DNA from 3 places in the Sphingomonas arabinosi genome. Region 3 is predicted to be linked to each of the others. Evidence: riboswitches for the same ligand, from Rfam matches in the RefSeq annotation. Region 3 holds a riboswitch; each other region holds the start of a gene.

Region 1 (5,964 bases), 200 kb from region 3:
CTTGACGACGAACCCGGTCATGCCGGCAGATCCAGCGCTGCGAGGATTGAGTTGCGGCGGGTCGGCCACAGGTCCGCGGCGTGGAGCGCAGTGAAGCGCGCCTGCATCGCCGCCAGCGCGCCAGGATTCGCTTCGGCGAGGAAAGCGTGGACATCGTCGCGGCCGAGCGTGGCGTCGTAATAGAGGTCGATCAGTTCGGGGCGAACCGCGCTGGCGAGGTGGGCGAAGGCGCCGAGATGATCGAGCGTGGCGGCGATCTCCGCGCCGCCCCGGAAGCCGTGGCGCATCATGCCGTCGACCCAGGCGGGGTTCGCGGCGCGGGCGTGGACGACGCGGGCGATTTCCTCCTTGAGCGGGCGGGCCTTGGCTTGGGTCGGGTCTCTCGCGTCGAGGTGGTAGAGGGTGGCGTTACCCCCGGCGACCGATTGCGCGGCAGCGAAGCCGGCCTCGTGCGCGGCATAGTCTGCGGCGAGGAGCAGGTCGGTTTCGGGCAAATCCTGGACGTGGACGAAGGCGTCGGCGGCGGCGACACGGTCGCGGATGCCGATGGGGTCGAAGTTGCCTTGGCGCCCTCCCCCATCTGTGTCGAACGCGTGGCTCGACGCCGACAGCCACGCCTGTCCCGCGGCGAGGCGCGCTTCCGGCGTGTAGGTTTCGGCGGCGTCGCCCATGCTCAGGCCGTAGCGGCCTGGTTCGGGCCCATAGACGCGAGCGCCGACCGCCTTGCCGACGAACGGGTTCCAGTCCGGCGGTTCGTCGCGTGCGGCGAGCGCGCGGACGGTCTGGCCGAACATCGTGCACAGCGTCGGGAAGGCGTCACGGAACAGGCCGGATATGCGCAAGGTGACGTCGATGCGGGGACGGTCGAAGTTCGCCAGCGGCAGGATCTCGACGCCCGTGACGCGGTCAGACTGCATGTCCCACACCGGTTCCGCGCCGAGCAGGCGGAGCGCCATCGCGAACTCCTCGCCGGCGGTCCGCATCGTTGCCGAGGCCCATAGGTCGACCACGAGATTGCGGGGGTAGTCGCCGTGGTCCTGTAGGTGACGGCGGACGAGTTCGTCGGCGAGCTTCACGCCTTGGGTATGCGCGGCGCGCGACGGGACTGCGCGGGGATCGGTGGTGTAGAGGTTGCGGCCGGTCGGTAGGACGTCGGCGCGGCCTCGCCACGGGGAGCCGGATGGGCCGGGTGCGATGCGTTTGCCCTGGAGTGCGGACAGAAGCCCGGCGCGTTCGCCGGCACCGTGCTCGCCGCGGCCGTAGATGTGGAGGCCGTCGCCGTACTGGCTCTCCTTCACGTCGCAGACGAACGTGTCGATGCGCGTGATCGCGTCAGCCTGCGATTGCGCGTCGTCGAGGCCGAGTGTGGCAGCGAGGCCGGTGGCGGTGGCTTCGTCGCGGATGTCGCGTTGCAGGCGGTCGCGGCGGGCAGGATCGAGGCCGTCGGCGTTGGAAAATTCGTCGAGCAACGCTTCGAGACGGCCGAGGCCGGCGCCGGTACGGGTGCGTTCGAGTGGTGGCGGGACGTGGCCTAGAGTGACCGCGCCGATGCGGCGTTTGGCCTGGGCCGCTTCGCCGGGGTCGTTGACGATGAACGGGTAGATGACGGGCATCGCGCCGGTTAGTGCTTCGGGCCAGCAGGCGTCGGACAGCGCGACCGACTTGCCGGGAAGCCATTCGAGCGTGCCGTGCGCGCCGACATGGACCAGCGCGTCGGTGCCGCGCGTGCGGAGCCAGAAGTAGAAGGCGACATAGGCGTGGCAGGGGCAGCGCGAGAGGTCATGATACTCCTCCGCGCGTTGCTCGGTTCGGCCGCGTTCGGGCTGGAGGGCGACGAGTGCCCCGCCCCGGTCGATCGCGGTGAAAGCGAAGTCTTCGGTTGGATCGCCCCAGGTTTCCCGAAGGTTCTTTCGCAGAGCTTCCGGGAGGTCCGCGAGGGCTTTGCGGTACTCCGCGAGCGGCCAGTGAATGCGCGAGGTCGCCAGATCGGTTGCGTCGGGCGTGATCGCGTAGCCGGCCTCGGTGAGGTCGGCGAGGATCGCCTGCGTCGAGGCGAGTGCGTCGAGACCGACGGCGTGCGCCATCTGGTATGTCTTGCCGGGGTAGGTCGAGAGGACGATCGCGATGCGGTGGTCGGAGACGGGTTTGCTGGCGAGGTTCGTCCAGGCTTCGATCCGCGCGGCGATCGCGGTGATGCGCGCGGGGTCGGCGCGGTGTTCGCGGCGGGTGTATTCGAGGTCGCCGTCCCTCGCCGCGGCTGCCTTGAAGCTGGCGACGCCGGCCAAGAGGCGGCCGTCCACTTCGGGAAGGACGACGTGCATGGCGAGGTCGGCGGGCGACAGGCCCCGGGTGGCGCCAGCCCAAGCGGCGCGGTCGGAGGTGGCCAGCGCGATCTGGAAGACGGGGACATCGGCGACGTCGAGTGGGGTCGTGTCACTCGCGCCGCGTGCGGAGAAGGCGGTGGCGTTGACGATCGCGGCGGGCTTCAAAGCTCGGACCCAGTGGCCCATCCAGCCGGCCGCATCCGGTGCCTTGAGCGAGGGCGCGAAGAGGCCGATGACGTCGAAGCCTCGCGCCGTCAGTTCGGCGTGGAGCGCTTCGATCGGGTGGAGGTCTGCGGCGGTCAGGTAGGAGCGGTAGAATACGACCAGCACGCGGGGGCGGTGCGCGTTGAGCGCGAACGCGGCCGGGCACGTCACGCCATCGTGCGGTTGCCAGCCGCCTACATCGGCGATCGCACGGACTCCGGTGACCGGGCCGGCATAGCAACCGGCGGCCAGCGCGAACTGCGCGAGTGCCGCCTGCGCCGCAACCGCGCCGCCGGTGTCGCAGAGATGAGCCAGGCGGCGGAGCGTCGACAGCGGGATCGTCGAGGCGGCGTCGAGGCGCGTGTCGACGCGGCCGTCTGCGGCAAGGACGGCGAGCGCGATGCCCTTTTCCCGCGCGAGGTTTTCGACCTGTTGCAGGCCGTAGCTCCAGTACGAGCGGCCGCCGATCAGCCGGATCAGGATGCCCTTCGCGCCCGCCAGCGTCTGCTCGACATAGGTGTCGACCGAGAGCGGGTGCTGGAGCGCGGTCAGGTTCGCGAGGCGTAGCGACGGCAATCGGCTTCCGACGGCGTCCGCACGTCTCCAGCCCGCGGCGAATGCGCCGAGGTCGCCGTCGGAGAAGGACAGGACGACGAGATCCGCAGGGGATTGGGCGAGATCCTGCGGGACCGCGCTTTCCTCCAGCCCGTGGGTCTCGCGGAAGACGACGTGCATTGTGGGTCAGCCGTTCAAAGCGGCCTTGATGCGGGCCTCGTCGATGCGGTCGTGCTCGGCGATGACCACGAGCTGCGTGCGGCGCTGTTCGCCTGCGCGCCATGGGCGATCGTATTGCGTGCGGACGCGGGCGCCGACTGCCTGGACGAGCAGGCGCATCGGTTTGCCGGTGACCGCCGCGTAACCCTTCACGCGGAGGATGTCGGCACTGCGGGCGAGCGCCTCGATCTTCGCGGTCAGGTCGGCGGGGTCGGCGATTTCCCCGAGCTCGACGACGACGCTGTCGAAATCGTCATGCTCGTGGTCGTCCTCGCCGTCGTGGTGCGAGGGGCGGCTGGCGATGTCGTCTTCGGCTGCGGCGTTGAGACCGAGGATCACGCGCGGATCGATGATGCCGTCGGTCAGGTCGATGACCGGGAGCGGCCGTGCGGACTCTGCGGCGATCACCGCGCGCGCCTTGGCGACGCCCTCGGGGCCGGCGAGGTCGACCTTGGTCAGGAGTACGAGATCTGCGCAGGCGAGCTGGTCCTCGAACACTTCCGAAAGCGGCGTCTCGTGGTCGACGCTGGGGTCGGCGGCGCGCTGGGCGTCGAGCGCGGCCACGTCGGGGGCGAAGCGACCGGCGGCCACCGCTTCGGCATCGGCGAGTGCGATGACGCCGTCGACGGTGATGCGCGAGCGGATCGCGGGCCAGTCGAATGCCTTGAGCAGCGGCTTGGGCAGCGCTAGGCCGGAGGTCTCGATCAGGATGTGATCGGGGCGCGGGTCGAGTGCAAGCAGCGTTTCGACGGTCGGGATGAAGTCGTCGGCGACGGTGCAGCAGATGCAGCCATTAGCCAGCTCGACGACGTTTTCGGCGGGGCAATCGGGGATCGCGCAGCCCTTGAGAATGTCGCCGTCGATGCCGAGCGTGCCGAATTCGTTGACGACGACCGCGAGGCGGCGGCCGTTCGCGTTGCGGATCAGGTGGCTGATGAGCGTCGTCTTGCCGGCACCGAGAAAGCCGGTGACGATGGTGACGGGGACCTTGGCCAGATTGTGGGAAAGATCGGGCATTGGTATTCTCCTGCAAGCACACGCGCGCACGACCGGACGGCCGCACGCGTTCGTCGCTCAGACGGAGTACCGTGCCGCGACCATCCCCTGGATCGTAGCAAGAGCGACCATTGCGCTGGCAGGTCTCCTGGCTCGCGGGTCGAGGCTCGACGTACGCCTTCCCAGGTTTCCCCAGTGGCTGCCCTCCGCAACGAAGGGCGTGTGCGTCTCGCTCACCGCTTACAGTTGCAGGGACAGCCGCGGCATTGGGAGGATATCCTCCCGCACCGCATTCCCATTCAAGCCCTTCCGGGCACCGGCGCGATCTGTGAGGTTCGGTGAAACCGAGCCTCGACGATGGGGTTAGAGGAATTCCGGGGGCGTGCCAATGCACTCCACCTCCGTCATCCTGACGAAAGTCAGGACCCAGAGCCACGCACGATTCGGTGCTTGGCTCTGGGTCCCGGGTCGAGCCCGGGATGACGAAGGAGCCTATTACCCGTGTCTCACTTCGATCTCGTCGAAGCGTTTCCAGCGGTAGATCGCGAAGCTCAGGACCCAGCAGAGGACGAACAGGCCGATGATCGCGAAGCCGAGGCCGTTGAAGTTCTCGCCGAGCGCGGCTGCCAGATCCCAGATGCCACCGGTCAGGCCGAGCTTTGCGCCGAGCAGCGCCAGCATCTCGATGCCGCCGATCGCGATCGCGACGATCGCGGAGATCAGCGTGATAGTGATGTTGTAATAGAGCTTGCGGATCGGCTTCACGAACGCCCATTCGTACGCGCCGAGCATGACGACGCCGTCCGCTGTGTCGACCAACGCCATGCCGGTCGCGAACAGCACGGGGAGGACGAGCACGGTGCCGATCGAGAGACCGTCGGCGGCCTGGCTCGCGGAAAGGCCGAGGATCGCGACCTCCGTGGCGGTGTCGAAGCCGAGGCCGAACAGGAAGCCGAGCGGGGCCATATGCCAGCTTCGGGTCACCAGCCGGAACATCGGGCGAAACAGCCGCGCGAGCAGGCCGCGACTGCCGAGCAGCAGGTCGAGATCCTCCTCGACATAGGTGCCGCCGCCGCGGACGTGGCCGAAGGTGCGCCAGACCGAGCGCAGGATGATCAGGTTCATGGCGGCGATGGTGAACAGGAACAGCGCGGAGATCATCGTCGCGACCACGCCGCCGACCTGCTTGAACGCCTCGAACTGCGACAGCGCGCTGGCGGTCAGCGCGATCGCGACGGCGGCGATCAGCACGATCCCGGAATGGCCGATCGCGAACCAGAAGCCGACGGCGATCGGGCGCTGGCCGTCCTGCATGAGTTTCCGCGTGACGTTGTCGATCGCGGCGATGTGGTCCGCATCGACTGCGTGGCGCAGGCCCAATCCCCAAGCCAGCAAGGCCGTGCCGAGCATGAGCGGTTGCGCGTGGAACAGCGAGAATGCCCAGCCCCAGGCGGCGATATTGGCCGCGACCAGGCCTGCGAACAGCCAGCCGACGCGCTTGCGGGTCGAAACCCGCGCCGATCTCTCGAGTGTTGAAGTCGTCATGCACAAACCCCGCAGCGTCCGACGAGGACCGGGGCCTGCCGCGAACGGCCGGGACATACGACGACCGGACGCCATGAGCGGCCGACGCACGACGCCGATGCGGCCCCCGCCACATGGTCGT
Region 2 (5,964 bases), on a different contig from region 3:
CCGGGTTCGTCGAGGATGCGGCGGTTCTCGCGGGCGCGGCGGCAATTGCGCGAAACGCCGCGAAACTTGGGGCTGCCTGACGTCGGAGGCGTATTCCGGGCGAGCGGAAAAGCTGCCATGCCGCGGCGATGATCCGTATCTCAATCTCTACGCTCGCCTTCGTGTTGATTTCGTCTGGTAGCGCGGTCGCGCAGACGACCGCGACGCCTGCCGACCAATCGGCTGACATCGTCGTTACCGGGCGCGGGCTTGCCGATGCGCCCGGTGATCGCGCGTACGACATCGTCACGATCGACCGCGATCGGATCCAGGCGAACGCAAGCAACCGGCTGGAGAGCGTGCTGGCCGACGTCGCGGGGCTCCAGCAATTCCGCCGGTCGGATTCGCGCAGTGCCAACCCGACCAGCCAGGGGATTTCGTTGCGCGGGATCGGCGGCAATGCGTCGAGCCGGGCGTTGTTGATCTTCGACGGCGTACCGCAGGCGGATCCGTTCGGAGGGTGGGTCGCGTTCCCGGCGTATGCGACGGGGCGGCTCGGGCGTATCCGTGTGACGCGTGGCGGCGGGAGCGGGTATCAGGGGCCGGGGGCTCTGGCCGGGACTGTCGAGCTGGAGAGTGCGACGCCGGATCAGGCGGCACCGTTCCAGGGCAGCGTTGCGTATGGCAGCCGCGATTCGGTCGATGCGCAGGGTTCTGCGGCGCTGGTGCGGGGATCGGGGTTTGCGACCTTGTCCGGAGCTTACGCGCGCGGTGATGGCTTCACCCCGACGGTCGAGGAGAGCCGCGGGATCGTCGATCGTCCGGCGCCATATGAGCAGGCGTCGGGGGCGCTGCGGACCGTGGTCGGGATCGACGCGAAGACCGAATTGCAGATGAATGCGAGCGCGTTCACCGATCGCCGCGACCGGGGGAGCGACTTCACCGACAACAAGAGCGAGGGGGCGGATGCGAGCGTCCGGCTGATCGGGCGCGGGCGCTGGGGGTATTCAGCGCTGGCGTATCTGCAGACGCGGGCGTTTGCGAGCAGCTTCAACAGCATCAATGCCGCGCGAACGACCGCGATCCAGTCACTCGACCAATATAATACGCCGGCGACCGGGCTCGGCGGGCGGATCGAGGTCCTGCCGCCGCTGGGCGAGAGCATTACGCTTCGGCTCGGAGCGGATGTTCGCGATGTCAGCGGCAAGACGCAGGAGCTTTATACCTTTGTCAACGCGGCGCCGACGCGGCGGCGCGAGGCTGGGGGGAGCACGACGACGACGGGCGTGTTCGCGGATGGAAGCCTGGTGGCGGGCGACTTCACGTTCAGCCTTGGCGGACGGGTCGATTGGTGGTCGATCGATGGCGGCTATCTGTCCGAACGGCCGCTCGTGGGCGGCGCCGCGTTGACCGACCTTCGGTATGCCGATCGCGACGGTAGCGAGACCACCGGGCGGGCGGGCGTGGCGTACCAGCCGGTCGAGGCGATTACGCTACGGGTTGCCGGGTATCGCGGGTGGCGGTTGCCGACGCTCAATGAGCTGTATCGGCCGTTCCGGGTCGGCAACGATGCGACCGCAGCGAATGCGCTCCTGTCGCCGGAGCGGCTGGCCGGCGTCGAGGGCGGGGTGACGCTGACGCCTGCGCCGGGGGTGAGCATCGCCGCGACGTATTTCTACAACCGGTTGAAGGATGCCGTGGCGAACGTCACGACGACCAATCCGGTACAGGTGTTGCCGGGGGTAGCAACCTACCGCGTTCGCCAGAACCTCGACGCGATCCGCGCGCATGGGTTCGAGCTGGATGCGTCATATCGGCCCGGTCCGGTCGGCGTGCAGGCGTCGTGGTCGCATACGAACTCGACGGTCGAAGGGTCCGGGATCACCGCTGCGTTGAATGGCTTGCGACCGGCGCAGACGCCGCGCGATCAGGTGTCGGGAACGGTCGACTGGCGGCGCGATGCGGCGGCGGTATCGCTGACCGTGCGGCATATCGCGCGCCAGTTCGACGACGACCAGAATACGCGGGTGCTCGATCCTGCGACCACGCTGGATGCGTATGCGGCTTTGCCGATCATGCGGTCGCTGGTTGCGGAGTTCCGGGCGGAGAATTTCCTGAACGAGCGCGTCGAGGCTGGCATCAGCGGCGCGAACATCGTCGAGCGCGCGACGCCGCGGACGATCTGGGTGGGGTTGCGCTACGGGGGGCGCTGATACTTTCCCGTGGGGGAGGACGATGTGGGCAGGCACAGGTGTCAGGTAAGACCCACCACCCCGGCGAAGGCCGGGGCCCAATTGGAAAGGTGGCAATAACGAGCCACGGCGCTCCGTTATCGACGTCCCCCAATCGGGCCCCGGCCTTCGCCGGGGTGGTGCGATGGACCGTGAACCTGCTGACCCAGCGCTACCCGCCCTCAGGCGGGGGAGGATGAGTAGGCTCCGCGTTGACCCGTGCATACGCTGCGACTAATGCCACCACCGTGAAGGGTTCCCGGCGACGGGATCAAAAGGGAAGTCGGTGCGCGGATATGTCCGCAAGACCGGCGCTGTACCCGCAACTGTGACCGGATAGCGGCCACCCCGATATGCCACTGGGTTTCGACCTGGGAAGGCGGGGTGGGCGCGGTGACCCGGAAGCCAGGAGACCTGCCTCTCACAGTCGATCCACTGCGCGGGCGGGTGTCCGGCGCGGACGAGTGCTCCGGTCCAGCCGGGTTTCCTCGAGCGAGAGACGTCTGCCGCTCCCGCGAATGGTCGCGGGCGGTTCTGCCAGGACGTGCCCCATGACGAAATTCTTCCTTCTGCTGAGCGCCGCGACGATCGCCGCGCCTGCTCATTCCCAGACCATTTCCGATAGCGACGCCCCCGAAGTCATCGTCACCGCGACCCGCGCCGCGCAACCGCTGAGCGAGATCGGCCAGGCGGTAACCGTCATCGACCGCGCCGAAATCGAGCGCCGGCAGACGACCGTCGTATCCGACCTGCTCGCGACCACGCCCGGCGTCACCGTTACGCGCAACGGCACTGTCGGCGCGCTGACCAGCGTCCGCATCCGCGGCGCCGAGGCGGACCAGACCTTGGTCGTGATCGATGGCGTCCGCGTCAACGATCCCTCGTCGACCGGCGGTGGCTTCAACTTCGGCAACCTGCTGTCCAGCTCGGTCGAGCGGATCGAGGTGTTGCGCGGCCCGAACTCGGTGCCGTGGGGTAGCCAGGCGATCGGCGGCGTCGTCAACATCATCACCGCCGCGCCGACCGAAGGCGTGCAGGCCCGCGCCAACGCCGAATACGGCTATGCCGACAGCGTGTTCGCGAGCGCGGGCGTGTCGGGCAAGACCGGGCCGGTATCGGGATCGCTGACCGGCGGGTATTTGAAGACCGATGGTATCTCGTCGGCGGCCAGCGGCACCGAGCGCGACGGCTATCGCCAATATGGCGCGACCGGGCGCGTGGGCATCGAGTTCGCGCCGGGCATCGGCCTCGACCTGCGTGGCTATTTCGCCGACAGCCGCGTCGAGATCGATGGCTTCCCGGCACCCGATTACGTGTTCGCCGACACCCCCGAATATTCGAAAACGCGCGAGGCGTACGGTTATGCTGGGCTGCACGCGAACCTCGCCGATGGTCGGTTCAACAACCGCGTGGCGTTCACGATCGCCGATATCAATCGCGATAATTACGACCCGAGCTTTGGCAACGATCCGTCGTTCATCGGTCGCGGCCGCAGCGAACGCTATGAATATCAAGGCGATTTCCGTCCGCTCGATCAAGTCCGCATCGTCGCTGGCGTCGAGCGCGAAGACAGCCGTTTCAACGACGGCTTCACCTTCGCGGATACCGGGATCACCAGCGTGTATGGCCAGCTGATCGTCAAGCCGCTCGACATCCTCACGATTACCGGCGGCGTCCGCAACGACGATCACGACGATTTCGGCAGCCACACGACGTTCGGCGCGAACGCCGCGCTGGCATTGCGCACCGGCATCACCGTTCGGGCAAGCTACGGCGAAGGCTTCAAGGCACCGACCTTGTACCAGCTCTTCTCCGACTACGGAAACCGCGACCTCGATCCGGAGACCGCGCGCAACTTCGACGTCGGCATCGAGCAAGCCTTCCTCGGCAACCGGGCCCGCGTCGGAGTAACGTATTTCAATCGCCGCACGCGCAACCAGATCGACTTCCGGGATTGCAGCCCGACCGAGCTGACGACGCCCGGTTCGATCTGCGCCAACCGTCCGTTCGGCGTCTACGACAACGTCGCCCGTGCTGAAGCGGATGGCGTCGAATTCACGCTCGCGCTGCGTCCGGTCGATGCGCTGACGCTGACCGCGAACTACAGCTATATCGACACCGAGAACCGCTCGGTCGGCGACGATTTCGGCAACGACCTCGCGCGCCGTCCCAAGCAGACCGCGAGTGTCGACGCCAATTATAGGTTCGCGTTCGGGCTGTCGGTCGGTGGCACCGTGACGATGGTCGGCGACAGCTTCGATGACGTCGGCAACACCGCGCGCCTCGACGGCTATGCGCTGGCCGGCGTGCGTGCGGAACTGCCTATCGGCGAGCGGTTCGCGGTCTATGGCCGCGTCGATAACCTGACCGACACGCGGTACGAGACGATCGCGGGCTACGGCAATTACGGCCGCGCGGCCTATGGCGGCGTGCGGTTGCGCTTGAAGTGAGGCACGGGGCGATCCTACTTGCGCTCCTGCTCGGGGGCTGTGCACAGTCCCCAGTATCGGGCGGCGGCGGGGGGATCGTCTCGACCAATCCGTGCGTGGACGCGGTGCTGATCCGTATCCTGCCGCCCGCGCGGATTGCCGCGATCAGCCATTATTCGCAGGACCCCTCCGCGACCTCGATCCCGATCGCGGTCGCGCGGCGGTTTCGCGGGATCGCCGGGACCGCGGAGGAAGTGATCGCGCTGCACCCCGATCTGGTCATTGCCAGCACCTATACGCCGCCCGCGACCCAGGCGGCGTATGCGCGGGCCGGTCTGAAGACGCTCTTGGTCGGCATCCCGGACTCGATCGCCGAGAGCCAGGCGCAGGTCACGCAGATCGCCGAGGCCGCCGGAGCGCCGATGGGCGGCGCGCGGATCAATGCCGAGATCGATCGTGCAGTGACGCGCTGGAGCCGCACGACTGGACCCTCGCCGAGCGCTTTGCTCTATATCAGCGGCGATCTGGCGACCGGAGGGAGCACGTTGCTGAACGAGATGATGACCCGCGTCGGCTTCCGTAATGCCGCCGCGAGCTATGGCCTGACGCATACCGGCACGCTGTCCGCCGAGACGATCGTGACTCAGCCACCCGCCATCGTGATCGCCCCGGAACGCGTCGGCCGCGGTACCGCGCTGCGCCGCCGTCTGCTGCCGCGCACGCCGCAAGCGGTTTTTCCGCGCGTGCTGATTAATTGCGGCGGGCCTACGATCCCGCATGCTCTCGAGCGCCTCGCCGCGATAAGGGCGGGGCTGTGATACCTCACATACACCACCCCGGCGGAGGCCGGGGCCCAATTGGAATGGCGGACATAAAGGAGTGCTGCGCGCCGTCACGATCGTCCTCCAATTGGGCCCCGGCCTTCGCCGGGGTGGCGGCGGTATTCGGTATGCTTGCGGTGGACCTGTGATGACCCGCACGGTCAAACTCATCGCCCTCGGCCTGCTGGTCGTCCTCCTGTTCGCCCTCTCGCTCGGCTGCGGGAAAGTCTGGGTACCGCTCGACGCCTGGTTCTCGAGCGACCCGCGCTGGTGGATCATCCTCGAATTGCGCCTGCCGCGTGCAGTGCTGGGGCTTGCGCTCGGCGCCACGCTCGGCCTTTCGGGAGCGGTGTTGCAGGGCTATCTCCGCAACCCGCTCGCCGATCCCGCAGTTGTCGGCGTGTCATCGGTCGCAGCGCTAGCAGCGGTCGCGGCGATCGTCTTCGGGTTGGGCTCCGGCCCCGCGATCTTCGCAGCCGCGATGCTGGGTGCAGGCGGCGCGGT
Region 3 (5,964 bases):
TGCGCGGGGGAATAAGGAGCTTCAGGGTCGCGCCACCAGGCTAAGCGCAACCGCTTCCGCGACCTTGATGCCATCGACTGCCGCGGACAGGATGCCCCCCGCATAGCCGGCGCCTTCGCCCGCCGGGAACAGCCCTGCGGTGTTGAGGCTCACGAAATCATCGCCCCGCGTGATCCTGACGGGCGACGAGGTCCGCGTCTCCACCCCCGTCAGCACCGCGTCAGGATGATCGTAGCCGGGAATTTCACGCCCAAACGCAGGTAATGCTTCCCGCAAAGCGGTGATCGCGAACTCCGGCAGGCATTCGGACAGGTCGGTCATGTGCACGCCTGGCTTGTACGACGGGATCACCGAGCCGAGCGCGGTCGACGCGCGCCCCGCGAGCAGGTCGCCGATACGTTGCGCGGGCGCCTTGTAGTTCGAGCCGCCGGCGACATAGGCGCGCGATTCCCAGTGGCGTTGCAACTCGATCCCCGCAAGCGGATGGCCGGGATAGTCGCGCTCGGGGTCGATACCGATCACGATCCCCGAGTTCGCGTTGCGTTCGTTGCGCGAATATTGGCTCATGCCGTTGGTGGCGACGCGACCCTCTTCGGAGGTCGCGGCGACGACGGTACCGCCGGGGCACATGCAGAAACTGTAGACCGTCCGCCCGTTCTTGCAGTGATGCGACAGGCTGTACGCCGCCGCACCGAGATCGGGGTGGCCCGCGCACGGGCCGAAGCGCGCTTCGTCGATCCACGATTGCGGGTGCTCGATGCGCACGCCGATCGAGAAGGGTTTCGCCTCGACGTGGACGCCCTTCGCGTGGAGCATCTCGAACGTGTCGCGGGCGCTGTGGCCGACCGCGAAGACGACGTGGTTGGCTTCGAGATAGTCGCCGGTGCTGAGATGGAGCCCGCGTAATTGGCGAGTGCCGGCCTTCTCGACAATGTCGAGACCGTCGACGCGGGTCGAGAAGCGATACTCGCCGCCGAGCGCCTCGATCGTCGCGCGCATGCTCTCGACCATCGTGACGAGGCGGAAGGTGCCGATATGCGGGTGTGCCTCGGTCAGGATCTCGGGTGGCGCGCCGGCCTTGACGAACTCGGTCAGGACTTTCCGGCCGAGATGGCGCGGGTCCTTGATCTGGCTCCAGAGCTTGCCGTCGGAAAAGGTGCCGGCGCCGCCCTCGCCGAACTGGACGTTGGATTCAGGGTTGAGGACGCTCTTGCGCCAGAGGCCCCAGGTATCCTTGGTGCGCTCGCGGACGACTTTGCCGCGGTCGAGGATGATCGGGCGGAAGCCCGTCTGCGCGAGGATCAGGCCGGCGAACAGGCCGCATGGGCCCGCGCCGACGACCACGGGGCGGGGGCCGGTATAGCTCGGGCCGCCCTTGGTGACGAAGCGGTACCCTGTATCCGGCGTGCGCTGGACGTGGCGATCCTTGCGGAAGCGCTGGAGCACCGTGTCCTCGTTCTTCAGCGTCACGTCGACCGAATAGACGAGCTGGATGTCCATCTTGTCGCGCGCATCGTGCGCGCGCCTCGCGATCGTGTAGCGGATCAGGTCGCGCGGGGTGACGCGCAGGCGATCGCGGATCGCGGCGGGGAGCGCTTCGTCGGCGTGGTTGAGCGGGAGCTTGAGTTCGGTGATGCGGAGCATGCTCGGTCCTCTAGCGCTGTGCGCCGCGATCCGCCATCGGGAGCAGGAGAGGACATGACATGCGGACCGACGACGAGCAGAATGCCAAGAGTGCGAAGCGCAAGGAGGTCCACGACCGGATCGTGGCGAGCAAGACGATCGAGAAGGGGTTGATCATCGTCCACACCGGCAAGGGCAAGGGCAAGTCGACCGCCGCGTTCGGCATGACGGTGCGTATGATCGGGCATGGCCGCAAGGTGGGCGTGGTGCAGTTCGTCAAGGGTGCGATGGCGACCGGCGAGAAGGCGATCTTCGACGCCTTTCCGGAGCTGTGCGAATTCAAGCCGATGGGCGAGGGGTTCACCTGGGATACGCAGGACCGCGCGCGCGACATCGCGGTGGCGCGGGAGGCGTGGGACGAGGTCAAGCGGATGATCGCGGATCCGTCCTATGCGATGGTGGTGGCGGACGAACTGAACATCGTGTTGCGGTATGAGTATCTGCCGGTCGACGAGGTGCTGGCGGTGCTGTCGGTCAAGCCCGAGATGACGCATGTCGTGGTGACGGGGCGGAACGCGCCGGATGCACTGATCGAGGTGGCGGATCTGGTAACCGAGATGACGCAGGTGAAGCATCCGTTCCGGTCGGGGGTGAAGGCTCAAGCGGGCGTGGAGTTCTAAGGCGATTTCACGCGAAGGTTCTGCCGGTCAGGGCGCTAGCCAAAAATGCTACGTCATCCTGACGAAAGTCAGGACCCAGAGCCACGAAGGCTACCGCCCGTTACCCTGGGTCCTGACTTTCGTCAGGATGACGGCGGATTGGTGGAACTGCTGGAGCGAGCGCCCAACGGCGCGCCGCCATCTTGCGTCCCCCCAGCCCCGCGCCTATCGCTCGACTTGCGACAGGTTTTCCCGAGGCGGCAACGCGTAGGGAAATGAAAATGGGAACGGGAAACACCCGGCTGCCCCTGCAACTGTACGCGGCGAGCCATCGTGCCACATGCCATTGGGATACTCCCGAGAAGGCGGCGCGGACGGCGTTGACCCGCGAGCCAGGAGACCTGCCCGTCGCGGTCGTCTTTCGTCCGGCCAGGGTGCGCCGAACGGACGGGTAACACCCCGAGCGACGACATCGCTTCGCGTCGCGCGGAGGGTGGAGGCCTGCGCCTTTCGCCCCTCGCGCGGTGCGGGATCGACTGTCCGAAGGGGTAACTATGCCAGGTTCACATCAAGTTGCGATCGTCGGGGAACGGACATGCTGAAGCGCGCCGAAGATGGCGTCGCGGTAGTCGCGTGCAACACGTGCCGCCATTCCGCCGAGGCGCGCGACGACGGCGAAGGCGTTCGCGGCGGCGCACGGCTGGTCAGCGCGCTGAAGGCGGTGCAGGCGAGCGACCCGACCTATGCCGACGTCGCGGTGCAGGAGATGCCGTGCCTGTTTGCCTGCCAAGATTTCTGCACGATCCACTTGCGCGCACCCGCCAAGGTCGGCTATGTGCTCGGCCGGTTCGAGCCGACCGAGGATGCCGCGCGCGCGATCCTCGATTACGCGCGGCTCTACGGCGAGAGCGCGTTCGGACAGGTGCCGTTCAAGCAATGGCCGCAGGGCGTGAAGGGGCATTTCATCACTCGTACGCCGCCCGCCGGGTTCGTCGTCGAATGACCGCGTTCGCGACGCCCGCCGCGTTTTTGGCGGCCTTGCGCGGCTTGCCGCAGGCAGACGCGGCGGCGCGATCCGCGGCGATCGCCCGGCAGGGCGAACTGACCAAGCCGCCGGGCTCGCTCGGGCAGCTGGAGGACATCGCGGTCTTCATGGCGGGCTGGCAGGGCAACCCGCTGCCTCGGCTCGATCGTGGCAGTGCGGTCGTGTTTGCAGGCAATCACGGCATCGTCGCGCGCGGGGTGAGTGCGTTTCCGGCCTCGGTCACCGCGCAGATGGTCGCCAATTTCGAGCATGGCGGCGCGGCGATCAACGCGCTGTCGCGGGCGGCGGGCCTTGAGCTCAAGATCGTATCCCTGGACCTCGACAGGCCGACTGCGGATTTCACGCGAGCGTCGGCGATGTCGGAGGGGGAATGCCTCGCCGCGATCAACGCAGGGGCGGCGGCTGTTGCGGACGCGCCGGACTTAATGGTGCTCGGCGAGATGGGAATCGGCAATTCGACGACCGCCGCGGCGCTGTGTCTGGCGAGCTTCGGCGGGTCGGTGAGCGACTGGGTCGGGCCGGGTACCGGCGTCGATGGCGAAGGCATCGCGCGGAAGATGGCTGTTATCGAGGCTGGGATTGCGCTCCACGGGGAGGCGGTTACCACCCCGTTCGAAATCTTGCGGCGGCTCGGTGGGCGCGAGTTGGCGGCGATCGCGGGCGCGGTGGTCGCGACGCGACTGGCGGGCGTGCCGGTGATGCTCGATGGCTTCATCTGCTGTTCGGCTGTGGCACCGTTGGCTGCTGCGAGCCCCGACATCCTCGCGCATTGCATTGCCGGGCATGTCTCGGCCGAGCCGGGGCACCGTCTTCTGCTTGAGCGAATGGGCATCGAACCATTGCTGTCGCTTGGGATGCGGCTGGGCGAGGGCAGCGGTGCTGCGACCGCGACATTGCTGGTTCGAGCCGCGCTGGCCGTGCATGCGGAGATGGCGACGTTCGCCGAGGCGGGCGTTTCGGCGGCGTGAGCGCGCACATGCTGTATCTGATGCGGCATGGTGCTCCTGCGGTGGCGGGGCGAATGCTGGGGCGGACCGACGCCCCGGCGATTGAGGCGGGGGTCGCCGCCTGCGTCGCACGAGCGAAGGGCATCGCGTTGGAACGGATCAGAGCATCCGATCTGATCCGCGCGCGTGCCTGTGCGGATGAGATCGGTGGGCCGCGCGGCGTTTCGGTCGAGGTCGATCCACGCTGGCGGGAACTCGACTTCGGCGCCTGGGACGGTTTGTGCCCAGGTGAGATAGACCCCGCCGAGTTGGCGGCGTTCTACAACGATCCCGATGCCTCGCCACCGCCCGATGGCGAACCCTGGTCCGCGTTGCGGGATCGTGTCGCGCGTGCATTGGCAGGGATGCCTCCGGTATCGACATTGGTCGTGACGCATGGCGGTGTGATCCGGGCGGCGCTCGCGGAGTTGTGCGGATTCGATCGGCGGCAGATCTGGGCGTTCGATCTGCCCTATGCCGCGCTGGTATCGCTGCGGATCTGGCCGGGGCCTACGCGGACCGTGCAGATCGTCGGGCTGGCGACGTGAAACGGCTGATCGTTGCGTTCGGCTTTCTGACGCGCCTGCCGATGCCCCGCGTCGAGGTGACCTCGGCCGATTTCGCCGCCGCGATCCGGTTCTACCCTATCGTAGGTCTCGTGATCGGCCTGATCGTCGCGGCGGCCGGATGGCTGGGTGCGCTGGTCGATCCGTGGATGGGGGCCTGTGCTGCCCTGCTGACCTGGATCGCGGTGACGGGGGCGCTGCATCTCGACGGGCTTGCCGACCTCGCCGACGGGCTGGGCGCAGCGCATGGCGATCGGACGCGCCTGCTCGCGGTCATGGCCGATCCTCATATCGGGAGCTTCGGCGTCGTCGCGATCGTCTGCCAGATGCTCGCCAAGCTCATGCTGCTGCATGCCGTAGGGGTGGATTGGGGGCTGGTCCTTGTGCCGTTCGCGGCGAGGATGGGGCCGCTGGCATGGGCGAGACTGTTGCCGCCTCTGCGGCCCGGCGGGCTTGGCGCGGCGGTTGCCGGCGCGGTCCGCGCGCGCGACCTGCTGGGATGGGGTCTGCTGCTCGCGCTCACCGCGGTTGGGGTGCCGGCGCTCATCGCCTTCCCGCTGCTCGTGCTCGGCGTCGCGACATGGTTGCGGCGGACGCTCGACGGCGTGACCGGCGACGCGCATGGCGCCGGCATCGAGATCGTCGAGACCGGGCTGCTAGTCGCGCTCGCGGTGGCCGGCGCGCTCGCTTAGTGCGAGCAGCGCATCGAGGTCGACGTGACGTTCGAGCGTCGCGGCGATCGCATCGAGCGCGGCATCGATCGACGCACCATGATCAGGTCCGCTGGCCGCGACGCCGAGCCGCGCAAGCCACGCCGCGCGTTGCTCCGTGAGCCCCAGCAGGCCGTGGACGTAGCTGCCCGACACCAGCCCGTCCGCACTCGTCGCGCCTTCGGGGCTGCCATCAGCGCGGTGGCCGACCGGGCGCGCGGTCGCGGGGCCGGTGGTCGCGCCCATGTGCATTTCATAGCCTTCGAACGCCGCGCCCTGCGCCCGGCCGCGCACCCGCTCCAGCGTCTTGCGGCCGGTGAGGACCGTGTCGATGTCGAGCAACCCGAGCCCGTCGACACGCCCCCCCGGCCCCTC

Evidence for each region. Region 3 has a riboswitch for cobalamin ahead of U1708_RS04930 (DUF1636 domain-containing protein). Riboswitches for the same ligand answer to the same signal wherever they lie in the genome.
Region 1: linked by a shared signal. The riboswitch ahead of cobW (cobalamin biosynthesis protein CobW) and the one ahead of U1708_RS04930 (DUF1636 domain-containing protein) in region 3 are both predicted to bind cobalamin.
Region 2: linked by a shared signal. The riboswitch ahead of U1708_RS07610 (TonB-dependent receptor plug domain-containing protein) and the one ahead of U1708_RS04930 (DUF1636 domain-containing protein) in region 3 are both predicted to bind cobalamin.

The regions. Positions count from the first base shown of each region.
Region 1 is NZ_JAXOJN010000002.1:241,653-247,616, forward strand. Features, by position in the region: gene cobG (precorrin-3B synthase) at 1-21, opposite strand, end outside; gene cobN (cobaltochelatase subunit CobN) at 18-3,263, opposite strand; gene cobW (cobalamin biosynthesis protein CobW) at 3,270-4,319, opposite strand; cobalamin riboswitch at 4,420-4,634, opposite strand; gene U1708_RS04090 (HoxN/HupN/NixA family nickel/cobalt transporter) at 4,794-5,843, opposite strand.
Region 2 is NZ_JAXOJN010000003.1:431,134-437,097, reverse strand. Features, by position in the region: gene U1708_RS07620 (DUF4126 family protein) at 1-80, shown strand, start outside; gene U1708_RS07615 (TonB-dependent receptor) at 129-2,192, shown strand; cobalamin riboswitch at 2,447-2,646, shown strand; gene U1708_RS07610 (TonB-dependent receptor plug domain-containing protein) at 2,762-4,660, shown strand; gene U1708_RS07605 (ABC transporter substrate-binding protein) at 4,657-5,457, shown strand; gene U1708_RS07600 (FecCD family ABC transporter permease) at 5,609-5,964, shown strand, end outside.
Region 3 is NZ_JAXOJN010000002.1:438,974-444,937, reverse strand. Features, by position in the region: gene U1708_RS04940 (NAD(P)/FAD-dependent oxidoreductase) at 22-1,644, opposite strand; gene cobO (cob(I)yrinic acid a,c-diamide adenosyltransferase) at 1,704-2,303, shown strand; cobalamin riboswitch at 2,510-2,705, shown strand; gene U1708_RS04930 (DUF1636 domain-containing protein) at 2,878-3,285, shown strand; gene cobT (nicotinate-nucleotide--dimethylbenzimidazole phosphoribosyltransferase) at 3,282-4,295, shown strand; gene U1708_RS04920 (histidine phosphatase family protein) at 4,292-4,861, shown strand; gene cobS (adenosylcobinamide-GDP ribazoletransferase) at 4,858-5,571, shown strand; gene U1708_RS04910 (cobyric acid synthase) at 5,536-5,964, opposite strand, start outside.